3 regions of the Lelliottia sp. CFBP8978 genome follow, and region 1 is predicted to be linked to each of the others. Evidence: predicted binding sites of a transcription regulator. Region 1 holds the regulator's gene; each other region holds the start of a gene.
What was found. Region 1 encodes LexA, which represses DNA repair genes until DNA is damaged. Its sites were predicted from a motif close to TNCTGTATGTACATACAGNA; they were not measured.

Region 1 (4,223 bases):
TCGTGACCGTCGTGAGCCAGCTGGCGCACGCGCTCGGCGTTATGGACGTTAATCCCCTGATAGAGACGGTTCCAGGTAAAGCTCAGGATACGGTCAGACAGGCGGATCATTTCATACGAGAAATTCGCCGCAATCTCTTCCATCAGGGCGATAGCGTTCTGCTGGGCTTTCTCGTGAGAGATTTTCTTGCTGCGCGCTTCATCTTCAACCGCGCGGGCAATCGCTTTGGATGCCAGCAGTTTATTAAACAGATCCTGACGCGCGGGCAGGCGTGGCCCAACGGCCGCCAGGCGCTGACGGGCGAAGTGCATACGGGCGACGCGGGCCAGTTTTTGCGCGATGATTTTATCGGTACCGTGTTCGTCAGCCATGCGGCGCAAGGAGACGGACGGCGAGAAACGCACAAAACTGTCGCGTCCCAACCATGAAACGGCAAAGAATTTTTGAATGCCGTTAAGCATACGCAGTGGCGGATTTTCTTCGCCTTTCTGACGTCCCGGACGACGACCAAACATCACCGACACCGGCACCATCTGGACATCCAGATCGGGGTTGCTGCGGTGCAGATCGAGGTAGTCGTGGAACAGCTTGATGGACTCTTCCTTCGGCGTGTAATAGGTAAACACGCGAGGCCCGCCGTGAATAAACACGTAGCGTGGCAGCAGAGTGCCATCGACCTCAAGGGGTTCAAGCGGATCGGGTAAGTCGTGCGCCAGACATTGGGCGCGCAGCGTCAGTAAGTCTGCCTTCGAGTTGTAAGGCAAAACGTACATAATAGGGCGCGAGGTATCGAGCCCTAATTCCAGCGCAGGTTCCGCCGGGATAGACTTACTTTTTACCAGGACGCTTAATGGTAAATTAAGTAATTTGTAGTAAATTCGTGGCCAGCCGGACATAAACGATGTAAAGCCTCTGGTTAATAATGCAATTGCGGCGCAAGGATAACAGAAAGCGCGCAAAATTTCTGTTGTTACCCGTCATACTTCAGGCTGCGGCGATACGCGTCGCAGCGAGAGTGATTGACGCTAAATCTAAGAAAAGGTTCTTTTAATGGCCAATAATACCACTGGGTTAACCCGAATCATCAAAGCTGCCGGATATTCATGGAAAGGTTTCCGCGCCGCATGGATCAATGAGGCTGCTTTCCGCCAGGAAGGGGTTGCCGCCATCATCGCGGTGATCATCGCCTGTTTCCTTGATGTGGATGCGATCACCCGCGTTCTGCTCATTGGTTCGGTTCTTCTGGTGATGATAGTGGAAATTCTCAACAGTGCTATTGAAGCGGTGGTGGATCGTATCGGTTCTGATTTCCACGAGCTCTCAGGCCGTGCGAAAGACATGGGTTCTGCCGCCGTGTTGCTGGCGATTATCATCGCTGCCATCACCTGGGGCACGCTTCTTTGGTCACATTTTCGATAAGCCTTCCAGATTCAAATAAGTCTCTGGTTTTTTGTGCAGTTTTTGGTTCCAAATTCACCTTTGACTGTATATACTCACAGCATAACTGTATATACACCCAGGGGGCGGAATGAAAGCGTTAACGGCCAGACAGCAAGAGGTGTTTGATCTGATCAGAGATCATATCAGCCAGACGGGAATGCCCCCGACGCGTGCGGAAATCGCACAGCGCCTGGGCTTCCGTTCTCCAAATGCCGCTGAAGAGCACCTCAAAGCGCTGGCACGTAAAGGCGTCCTTGAGATTGTCTCCGGCGCTTCACGCGGCATCCGTCTGCTGGTGGAAGAAGAAGAAGGCCTGCCACTCGTGGGGCGCGTTGCAGCGGGTGAGCCTTTGCTGGCACAGCAACATATCGAAGGGCATTATCAGGTCGATCCTGGAATGTTTAAACCGAGTGCTGATTTCCTGCTGCGCGTCAGCGGTATGTCCATGAAGGATATCGGTATCCTGGATGGCGATCTGTTGGCAGTACATAAAACGCAGGATGTGCGTAACGGGCAGGTTGTTGTTGCGCGTATTGACGACGAAGTTACGGTTAAGCGACTGAAAAAACAGGGTAACTCTGTTCAGTTGTTGCCAGAAAACAGCGAGTTCTCTCCGATTGTTGTGGATTTGCGCGAGCAGACTTTCACTATTGAAGGGCTGGCAGTTGGCGTTATCCGTAATGGTGAGTGGCTGTAATTTCTCTCTGACAGGCTGTGGTCCCACCGCAGCCTGGCTGTGTTCTTCCCTTCCCGGTAATTGCTCATGTCTCTGCTGACCTCTTCAGACAAGGCATTGTGGCGTCTCGCCCTGCCCATGATCTTCTCCAATATCACCGTACCCCTTCTCGGTCTGGTCGATACGGCTGTCATTGGTCATCTGGACTCTCCGGTTTATCTGGGAGGCGTAGCGATCGGCGCTACGGCGACCAGTTTCCTCTTCATGCTGCTCCTCTTTTTGCGCATGAGCACGACGGGGCTTACCGCTCAGGCTTTTGGCGCCAAAGATCCGCGGCGTCTGGCACGGGCGCTGGTTCAGCCGCTGATCCTCGCCCTGGGTGCAGGTTTGCTGATTGTGCTGTTGCGTACTCCCCTGATCGATCTGGCGTTGCAGATTGTGGGCGGGAGCGAAGCCGTGCTGGAGCAAGCGCGACGTTTTCTGGCTATCCGCTGGCTCAGCGCTCCGGCCTCCCTGGCGAATCTGGTGCTGCTCGGCTGGTTGCTTGGCGTTCAGTATGCCCGGGCGCCGGTGATCCTGCTGGTGGTAGGAAATCTCCTCAATATTGTTCTCGATTTGTGGCTGGTGATGGGCCTGCACATGAATGTGCAGGGGGCGGCTCTGGCGACCGTCGTGGCAGAATACGGCACATTTTTCATCGGCTTGTGGATGGTTAAACGGGTGCTCGCGATGCGTGGCATCTCGCTGACGATGCTCAAAACTGCGTGGCGTGGCAATATTCGTAAACTGCTGGCGCTGAACCGCGACATCATGCTGCGCTCGTTGCTGCTACAGCTCTGCTTTGGCGCGCTGACGGTTTTTGGCGCGCGTTTAGGTCCAGAGATCGTGGCCGTCAATGCCGTACTCATGACGTTACTGACCTTCACGGCCTACGCGCTGGATGGCTTTGCCTACGCCGTAGAAGCCCATTCCGGGCAAGCCTACGGTGCGCGGCAAGCGGGGCAATTGCAGGACGTGTGGCGTGCCGCGTGCAGGCAATCTGGCCTGGTGGCGCTCGTTTTTGCGCTGAGCTATGCCTTATTTGGTAATCACATTGTGGCGCTACTGACCACATTGCCTGAGTTACGCGAGCTGGCGAGTCATTACATCTTCTGGCAGGTCTTGTTGCCGGTGGTGGGGGTCTGGTGCTATTTGCTGGATGGTATGTTTATTGGCGCGACGCGCGGCGCGGAAATGCGCAACAGCATGGCCGTGGCGGCAGCGGGCTTCGCCTTAACCCTGTTGACACTTCCGTGGCTCGGAAACCACGGTTTGTGGCTGGCTCTGGCCGTATTTCTGGCGCTGCGGGGCCTGTCGCTGGCCCTTATCTGGCGTCGTCACTGGCGCAAAAATACCTGGTTCCCATAGTGGCTTCGTTCGGCGAAATGGTTAAAGATTCTGAATCTCAACACGCATACCGAATCCTTATCTACAATTATTATCACGTCCAGCAGGAAATGAACGTAACGGACGATACGAATTTACTTGATAACCGAACGATGAGGAATTGATTATGAATAAAGACGAAATCGGCGGTAACTGGAAACAGTTCAAAGGTAAAGCGAAAGAACAGTGGGGTAAACTGACCGACGATGACGTAACCGTCATTGAAGGTAAACGCGAACAGCTTGTCGGTAAGATTCAGGAACGATATGGCTACGCGAAAGACCAGGCGGAAAAAGAGGTTGTTGACTGGGAAAAACGCAACGACTACCGCTGGTAAATGAGTTCTACCCGAACGTACATGGATGTACGATCTCTGAGGGCGGCTTATGCCGCCCGCTTACGTTAACGCGGCTTTTTCTTTACCAGTATCGAATGATCGTGCTGGCAATCGCTCTGGTGGCGACAGGCTTCTACTTCCACACAGGCTGAGCATAAGCCGTGCGCCTCAATCACATTGTGGCGAAGGGCAAATCCCATTTTCGCGGCCAGCGAATGCATAATATCTTCCACACCCTCTGCACCCTCTTCTTTGACCACTCCACAGCGATCGCAGATAAACATGGCGGACGTATGCGTCGGTTGATCGAACAGATGGCAAAGCACATAGCTGTTTGTTGATTCA
Region 2 (4,223 bases), 670 kb from region 1:
TCTGGAGTGCGGTCTTTTCAAAAAACCGTATCCTGACATGGACATGGTTTCCATCGGGCCAACCATTACCGGTCCACACTCTCCGGATGAGCAAGTCCATATCGAAAGCGTGGGCCACTACTGGACGCTGCTGACCGAACTGCTGAAATCCATTCCGGCGAAGTAAGTCGCTACTGGGGTGGGTGCGGTTTGATGCCCTCACCCCAGCCCTCTCCCACGGGGAGAGGGAGAAAACACTAGAAACGGTAACTCAGGTTACCGTTTTGCTTTTATTCTGTGCGGTTTGATGCCCTCACCCCTGCCCTCTCCCACAGGGAGAGGGAGAAAACACTAGAAACGGTAACTCAGGTTACCGTTTTGCTTTTATTCTGTGCGGTTTGATGCCCTCACCCCTGCCCTCTCCCACAGGGAGAGGGAGAAAACACTAGAAACGGTAACTCAGGTTACCGTTTTGCTTTTATTCTGTGCGGTTTGATGCCCTCACCCCTGCCCTCTCCCACAGGGGGAGGGAGCCAAAATGCAGGCCCGGTAAGCGTAGCGCTACCGGGCTTTTTTATAACCCCAGCACCAGCTGTCGCTCAAGCTGCGGATCAAGCAAGGTGACATGTAATCCCACCAGCCGCACTCCCCGGCCCGCGCGCCGTTCCTGCCAGGCTTTCCTTGCGGTCACAATCAGGTCGTCTTTATTCAGCCGCGGCCAGACATGCTCCTGGGTTGTCTGCTGGAAGTCGTTAAACTTCAGCTTAACTCCCTGGCGCGCAATGAGGAGATCTGGCTTCACTTTTGCCAGCCGCCGCTCCAGCTCGGGGTAGAGCTGCTCGACGATAATAGTTTCGCAGTCGTGCCAGTCGTGGATGTCCTCAGCCAGCGTGCGTTCCACTCCCACTGATTTGCGCAAGCGTTCGCTGTTGATACTGCGCTCGTCAATCCCCTGACTACGCTCCCACAGCACGCGCCCAAATTTGCCAAAACGCTTAAGCAGCATTGCCAGATCGCTGTTCTGCACATCTTCGCAGGTGCGTAACCCCAGGCTTTCCAGCTTCGCGGCTGAAACTTTACCCACGCCGGGGATTTTGCCAAGCGGCAGGGTCTTCAAAAATATCGGAACATCGTCTGGCGTAATCACGAACTGACCATTGGGCTTATTTAAGTCAGAGGCGATTTTTGCCAGAAATTTTACCGGTGCGATACCGGCGGAGGCCGTCAGGTTCAGTTCATCGGAAATGGTCTGGCGGATTTCCTGCGCCATCAGCGTGGCGGAGCCATGGCAATGCACACTGTCCGTCACGTCAAGATACGCTTCGTCCAGAGACAGCGGCTCGATGAGCGAGGTATAGCGAGAGAAGATTTCCCGAATATGAACCGAGGCCTCTTTATAAGCATCAAAACGGCCGGGTAACAGGATGAGATGAGGGCAGAGCTTGAGCGCCATCGCCGTGGGCATGGCGCTGCGCACGCCAAATTTGCGCGCCGGGTAGTTAGCGGTGCTGATCACGCCACGTTTTACGCGGCTACCGCCAATCGCAATGGGGACGTCCCGCAAAGTCGGGTTGTCTCGCATCTCTACGGCGGCAAAAAAGCAGTCCATATCGACATGGATTATTTTGCGCATACTGAGCCTCACTCTTTACTGGATAAGTATACAGTGAAAAAAGCAGAATTGAGAAGCCCTTGTTATTATTGTGAGTCTGAATTGCGCACTGTTTCGCAAAGTTCTTACATTCATTCACACAGAGATGCTTTATAACGGAAAACTATTTTGTAAACTCATTCGTTCACTCTTGCGAAAAAATGCAGCGATGCTAATGTGAGCGCTCCTAATACAGAAAATTCTGATTTCGGGTCTCTTTTGCCGTCCTGGCAAGTTGGCTTTAGCTTTATCAAGGAACAAGTAGTATGCGTAAAATCGCATTATTCATTGCGATGCTTCTAATACCGTGTGTGTCATTTGCTGGGCTGCTTGGCAGCAACAGTTCCACTACGCCGGTCAGCAAAGAATATAAACAGCAGTTGATGGGATCACCGGTCTATATTCAGATCTTCAAGGAAGAACGCACGCTCGATCTGTTTGTGAAAATGGGCGAGACATATCAGCTACTTGATAGCTACAAAATTTGTAACTATTCCGGTGGGTTAGGCCCGAAGCAACGTCAGGGTGATTTTAAAAGTCCTGAAGGGTTCTACACCATTCAGCGCAGTCAGCTCAAACCCGACAGCCGTTTTTATAAAGCGATCAACATTGGCTTCCCGAATGCCTTTGATCGTGCTCACGGCTATGACGGTAAATACCTGATGATTCACGGTGCCTGCGTATCTGTCGGTTGCTATGCGATGACCGACAGCGGCATTGATGAGATTTTCCAGTTCGTGACCGGCGCGTTAGTCTTCGGCCAGGCGGGGGTTCAGGTGAGCATCTATCCGTTCCGCATGACCGATGCCAATATGCAGCGTCATAAGTATTCGACCTACGCGGATTTCTGGAAACAGCTCAAACCCGGCTATGACTACTTCCAGCAGACTCACAAACCACCGACCGTTTCGGTAGCGGATGGACGTTACATCGTCAGCAAACCGCTGAGTCATGAAGTCGTCCACCCGCAGCTGGCGTCAAATTACGCGGTTCCCGAGACAAAATAAGACCCACTCACCTGGCATAATCCTTTGCCAGGTTTCATTGCCGGTCAGCGGCTGAGTGGCGATAACCGTGACCACATCATTGGGTGTGGTCTCTTTCTGGAAATCAATCTCCACGTCCTGATCAAGCAACTTTGCCACGCCAAACGGCGCGCGACGGGTGATCCAGAAAAGATTGGTCGAGCAGAACGCCATCACATAGCGCCCATCCGACAGCAGCATATTAAATACGCCCTTATCACGCAGCTCACACGCCAGCGAGCCGATGTACTTAAACACCGCTGCCATATTTCCCGGCGTGCGTGGATAACGTTCGGTCAGCTTATGCAACAGCCAGCAAAAGGCTTTTTCGCTGTCGGTTTCTCCCACCGGACGGAAATTGCCCGTCTCCAGTGTTTTATAGCCGGTCAGTTGCCCGTTATGCGCATAGGTCCAGTTACGGCCCCACAGCTCCCGGGTGAAAGGATGGGTATTCTCCAGCGCCACCTCGCCGCGATTGGCCTGACGAATATGAGCAATCACCGAACACGATTTTATCGGGTAATCCTGCACCAGTCTGGCGATGGGCGAGTTGAAGCTGGGTTGCGGATCTTTGAACGTGCGACAACCTTTGCCTTCGTAGAAGGTAATACCCCAGCCGTCTTTATGCGGACCGGTGCCTCCGCCGCGCTGCACCAGCCCGGTGAAACTAAAGCAGATATCGGTTGGCACATTGGCGCTCATCCCGAGCAATTCGCACATACATCACCTCCACAAAAACGCCTTAAAGCGGGAAGGCGTAATTGTTGCAGCCAGTTTGGCTTCGGACAGCGCACAGAAACCGGCGCGTACGCGTAGTACGTGAGGATTTCGAGCACTGCCCGGATTCAAAATGGCAAATAAAATAGCCTTCTTACTTAACCATCTCTTTTTCAATCAGCTGAATCAGGATATGAATCACTTTAATGTGAATTTCCTGAACGCGGTCAGCGTAACCGAAATGCGGCACACGGATTTCGATATCCGCTGAGCCCGCCATTTTACCGCCATCTTTACCGGTCAGGGTGATGACTTTCATGCCTTTTTCGCGCGCCGCTTCAATCGCTTTGATCACGTTAGCGGAATTGCCAGACGTCGAGATACCGAGCAGGACATCCCCTTCACGACCCACAGCTTCAACATAGCGTGAGAAGATATGATCGTAACCGAAGTCGTTACCCACGCAGGAGATGTGGCTAACGTCAGAAATCGCAATCGCCGGGTAGCCCGGACGGTTTTCACGATAGCGTCCGGTCAGCTCTTCGGCAAAGTGCATGGCGTCACAGTGTGAGCCGCCGTTACCGCAAGAGATCACTTTACCACCGGCTTTGAAGCTGTCCGCCAGCAGAACCGCCGCGCGCTGAATCGCGTGAATATTGGCTTCATCTTTCAGAAAGTTAGCCAGCGTTTCCGCCGCTTCGTTCAGTTCGTTACGAATAAGATCCTGGTACATGAGGATAATCCTTCAGTATTGATGAAATAACACAGGGAGTGTACCGGATCGCGAGAAAAGCGAGAAGCTATACCCGTCATTCTTCACGTCGCATATGCTCTGGCTGCGCCTGCTCGCC
Region 3 (4,223 bases), 1.8 Mb from region 1:
ATGACCCCATTTCATCTCAACATGTAGATGAACCAGAATTATTTGGGGTGGTAGTCTTTAGTATTAAAGCACATAAATAATTATGTTTGCCCTCGTCGATGTAAATAGTTTTTACACGTCTTGCGAGACGGTCTTTCGCCCAGATTTAAAAGGAAAACCTATTGTCGTCGTTTCTAATAACGATGGCTGCATTATTTCTCGCTCAGAAGAAGCAAAGTCCCTTGGTATAAAAATGGGGGAGCCTTTTTTTAAAATAAAAAATAACACATACAGTTCCAGGATTCATGTATTTAGCTCTAATTATGCACTTTATGCCGACCTCAGTGAGCGCGTTATGCAGACGCTGACTGAAATGAGTCCTTCCATCGAAATTTATTCAATCGATGAAGCCTTTGTTAATTTATCGGGAGTGATAAATTGCATGCCCTTAAGTCACTTCGGTCATGAAATGAGAAATAAAGTATTTAAAAATACAGGTTTAACTGTGGGAGTTGGTATTGCGCAAACAAAAACATTAGCAAAATTAGCTAACCATGCAGCCAAGAAATGGCGTGGCACTGGTGGCGTTGTCGACCTATCAAATATTGATCGTCAGCGCAGATTACTGGCACTTATCTCGGTTGAGGATGTCTGGGGCATCGGTCGGAGAATCAGTAAAAGACTTAATTCAATGGGTATTAATACAGCACTTGACCTGGCTGAAAGCTCATTGTGGGTAATCAGGAAGCACTTCAATGTTGTGCTTGAAAGAACCGTTCGAGAACTTCGTGGTGAGCAATGTCTTGAACTGGAAGAATTTTCACCAACAAAACAACAGATCATCTGCAGTAGATCCTTTGGCAATCGCATAACTCAGTACTCAGATATGCACCAGGCCATTTGTGCCTATGCTGAGCGGGCGTCAGAAAAACTACGCAGTGAGCGCCAATTCTGCCGTTTCGTTAGTGTTTTTATTCGAACCAGTCCACACGCAGATAATGAAATATACTATGGGAATCAAGCTTCCATGAAGCTATTGACTCCGTCTAATGATACCCGTGACATTATAACTTCAGCCACGAATTCCCTGGGGAAGATATGGATTGATGGCCATCGATATATGAAGGCTGGTGTTATGCTGGCTGATTTTTTCAGTAATGGAGTGGCTCAGCTAAATCTATTTGATGACAATACCCCAAGAAAAAATAGCGCAGCTTTAATGGAGACTATCGATAAGCTGAATAACTCTGGAAAAGGAAAGATCTGGTTTGCAGGTCAAGGCATCGAAAAAACCTGGGCAATGAAGCGTGAGATGCTTTCTCCCGCTTATACAACCCGATATTCAGACTTACCTGTTGCGAAGTGAAATTATTTTGTTCTGTTCCCTGTGATTAATGACGCCATAAGGATGTGCCAAAGGAAAGATTATGCCGACTGAACTGGCTTCCATCGGCTCCAATGAGCAATGGAAAGCCCTCAGGAGCAGCCAGCCAGATTCAGGTCTTTTGTTGCAAATACAAGCCTCATATCACGCCTCAGACCATCAGTAATAAGTAATGTGAACAGCACAGGATTAATTAACGTTTCTCACCATTCAGATCGTTGCTGGAGACCACCACCACGGGTTTGCCTTTTATATCCGGGCGGAACACCGTTTCACAAGACGTATAAAAGCTGTTGACGTCGGCTAATGCAAACATCGTCATTTATGTGACTTCACTGAAAATGTCACCACACCAAATATTTCCAGCTCTTCAGCATTCTGAAAGGTGATGGGCGAGTAGTTGTGATTGTGCGGGACTAACTGCAAATACGGATGCGTGCGCAGTTCCTTCACCGTAAACTCACCGGCCACGGCGGCAATGACAATATCTCCATGGCGGGCCGACAATGACCGATCCACAACCAGAAGATCGCCGTCGCCAATGCCAGCGCCCGTCATAGACTCTCCGCTCACTTTAATAAAATACGTGGCACCAGGATGGGCTATCAGGAGCGTATTAAGATTAATCCTCTCTTCAACATAGTCCTGAGCCGGGCTGGGAAAGCCACCGGGTACCCGCTCAGTAAAAAGTGGCAGGGAGACCGGTGGGACACTCTCTGTAGGAAGGATGAATTGCATGATACTGCACCTCTGTAACTGTGTTTATATACAGTATCTAAAATTAACGGCGAAGATCAACAGGTCACGTGCGGCTTAATCTGAACACATTGAAGTCAGAAGAGATTTAGTTTTTCAGGGAGCACGCCAGGGTATTGTGTACGATGATTCTCCGCCAACACAACACACGCGAAAGCATCCCCTCTGGCGATGATCTGCAGAAATTTTGTCGCGATCGTGCCGCTAATTCCCGCTAAAATTCATCGGATACTTATTAACCACTTCGTGATAGGATGAAGCTCATTCATTGAAAGGTTCATCCTCATGTCTCTTATCGATTATGCAATGAAGCTTATCGGTGGTGCATCGACCACCACTGTCACCTGCCCTGTTTGTGGCCAACGGTCATCTCACCCCACCTCTAAAATTCGGCTGAAGCAGGCCATGCTGTGCCCTGGCTGTAAGGCGTTGTTCGTTACACCGCGCTGATCTCTGTCGCGCGCCCCGCCAAAATATCGGTGTTCTATACTTAAGAAAGATACCAGCAGCTGTTAAATCCCTGATGCCCCACACCCATCCTGAGAGAACGTTTCTGATCTGATTTCGCAACTGCTCCTGCGCGTTCATGTCGCACCAGAGCAATTCTATGAATATGAATCTTAAAAAGTGGCGGAGCCGCTCCCGTTCACTGCCGCCGACACCCGAGCTGTTACCGCCGCTTCAGGCCAGCGAATCCTCGGTTGAAAACAGTTTTAAAGCAGAGCTGTTTTCGACCGCTCAGATGGAGCGCTACGGGCAAAAGCTGGCGCGTTCGCATAAATTGTCCCCTGACAAATTGCCCTATTACCTGCTTAAACGTCTCGATAATAATGAAGCGGTAATAACGCAAAACTGCTACGTGCTCAATGCCGGCAAAAAAGCGAGCATTATGCCCGCCGGTGAGTGGTTGCTGGATAACTACTACCTGATTGAAGAGCAGATCCGCATCGTTCGCCAGCACCTGCCAAAGAACTTCGGCAAAGGCCTTCCGGCACTGACATCGCCGCATTGCTGTCCACGGATTTATGATATCGCCGCCGAAGCCATTGCTCACGGAGACGGACGCTGGGACGCCACGAACCTCACCAGCTATATCACCGCCTATCAACGGGAGACACCGCTGACGCTGGGAGAGGTGTGGGCGCTACCCGGCATGCTGCGGCTGGCGTTAATTGAGAATCTGCGTCGGGTCAGTATCGACGTCGTCAAAGCCCAGCAGGAGCGAAATCTGGCCGATAGCTGGGTCACCCGGATTTTTGAATGTGCGGAAAATACCCCTGCCGATTTAATCATGGTGATCGCCGATATGGCGCGGTCTCGCCCGCCGCTGAGCAGCGCCTTTGTAGCTGAACTGGTGCGCCGTCTGCAGGGGCGCGGCACTATGCTGGCGCTGCCGCTGACCTGGATTGAACAGCGTCTGACCGAACAGGGCGTCACAACCGATATTCTCATTCACCGTTTCAATCAACAGCTGGCCGCCAGCCAACTGTCGGTAAGCAACAGCATCGCCGGTTTGCGGTTACTGAGTGAGACCAACTGGGCTGATTTCGCCGAAGCCATGAGCGTGGTGGAACAGACGTTGCGTGGTGATCCCGCAGGAATTTACCCGTTGATGCACTTTGATACGCGCGATCATTATCGTCACGTCATTGAGGTGCTGGCCCGGGATAGCCACTTTAGCGAGCCCGAAGTGGCCCAGCGCGTGCTGACGCTTGCCCTGCAATCGGCCCCCGACACGCCCGGCGCCCATATTGGTTATTATCTGATGGGTGAAGGACGTCAGCAGCTGGAAGTGCTGTTGTCGGCTGATGCCTCACGTCTCATCCGCCTGCGGCACAGTTTCAACCAGATCCCGCTGGTTTCCTGGCTTGGCAGCCTGAGTCTGCTGACCACCGCGACAACCGCCGGGATCTTGCACGCCACGGGGCAACAGGGAATGGGCTGGCTGCTGATACTGCTCGCGATACCGCTGATTGTGGCGATCAGTCAGCTGATGAGCGACCTGCTGAGTGAGGCAACCACCCGTTTTCGCACTCCGCGCCCGCTGCCGCGGATGGATTTTTCGACCGGGATCCCACCGGCAGCCGCGACCATGGTCGTCATT

Region 2: dinB (DNA polymerase IV) is a predicted target of LexA. The motif match lies at 1,629-1,648, and genes of this name have one in related genera.
Region 3: umuD (translesion error-prone DNA polymerase V autoproteolytic subunit) is a predicted target of LexA. The motif match lies at 2,118-2,137, and genes of this name have one in related genera.

What each region holds. Positions count from the first base shown of each region.
Region 1 covers NZ_CM188253.1:257,442-261,664, forward strand. Annotated here, with positions in the region: gene plsB (glycerol-3-phosphate 1-O-acyltransferase PlsB) at 1-896, opposite strand, end outside; gene SOM82_RS01155 (diacylglycerol kinase) at 1,051-1,419, shown strand; gene lexA (transcriptional repressor LexA) at 1,529-2,137, shown strand; gene dinF (MATE family efflux transporter DinF) at 2,204-3,523, shown strand; gene SOM82_RS01170 (CsbD family protein) at 3,669-3,878, shown strand; gene zur (zinc uptake transcriptional repressor Zur) at 3,944-4,223, opposite strand, start outside.
Region 2 covers NZ_CM188253.1:931,717-935,939, reverse strand. Annotated here, with positions in the region: gene pepD (cytosol nonspecific dipeptidase) at 1-166, shown strand, start outside; gene dinB (DNA polymerase IV) at 554-1,612, opposite strand; gene dpaA (peptidoglycan meso-diaminopimelic acid protein amidase) at 1,897-2,637, shown strand; gene SOM82_RS04305 (class II glutamine amidotransferase) at 2,608-3,375, opposite strand; gene lpcA (D-sedoheptulose 7-phosphate isomerase) at 3,527-4,105, opposite strand.
Region 3 covers NZ_CM188253.1:2,015,685-2,019,907, reverse strand. Annotated here, with positions in the region: gene SOM82_RS09480 (S24 family peptidase) at 1-80, shown strand, start outside; gene umuC (translesion error-prone DNA polymerase V subunit UmuC) at 83-1,345, shown strand; partial or broken gene SOM82_RS09470 (Y-family DNA polymerase) at 1,572-1,679, opposite strand; gene umuD (translesion error-prone DNA polymerase V autoproteolytic subunit) at 1,682-2,101, opposite strand; gene SOM82_RS09460 (YnfU family zinc-binding protein) at 2,405-2,569, shown strand; gene SOM82_RS09455 (GH36-type glycosyl hydrolase domain-containing protein) at 2,727-4,223, shown strand, end outside.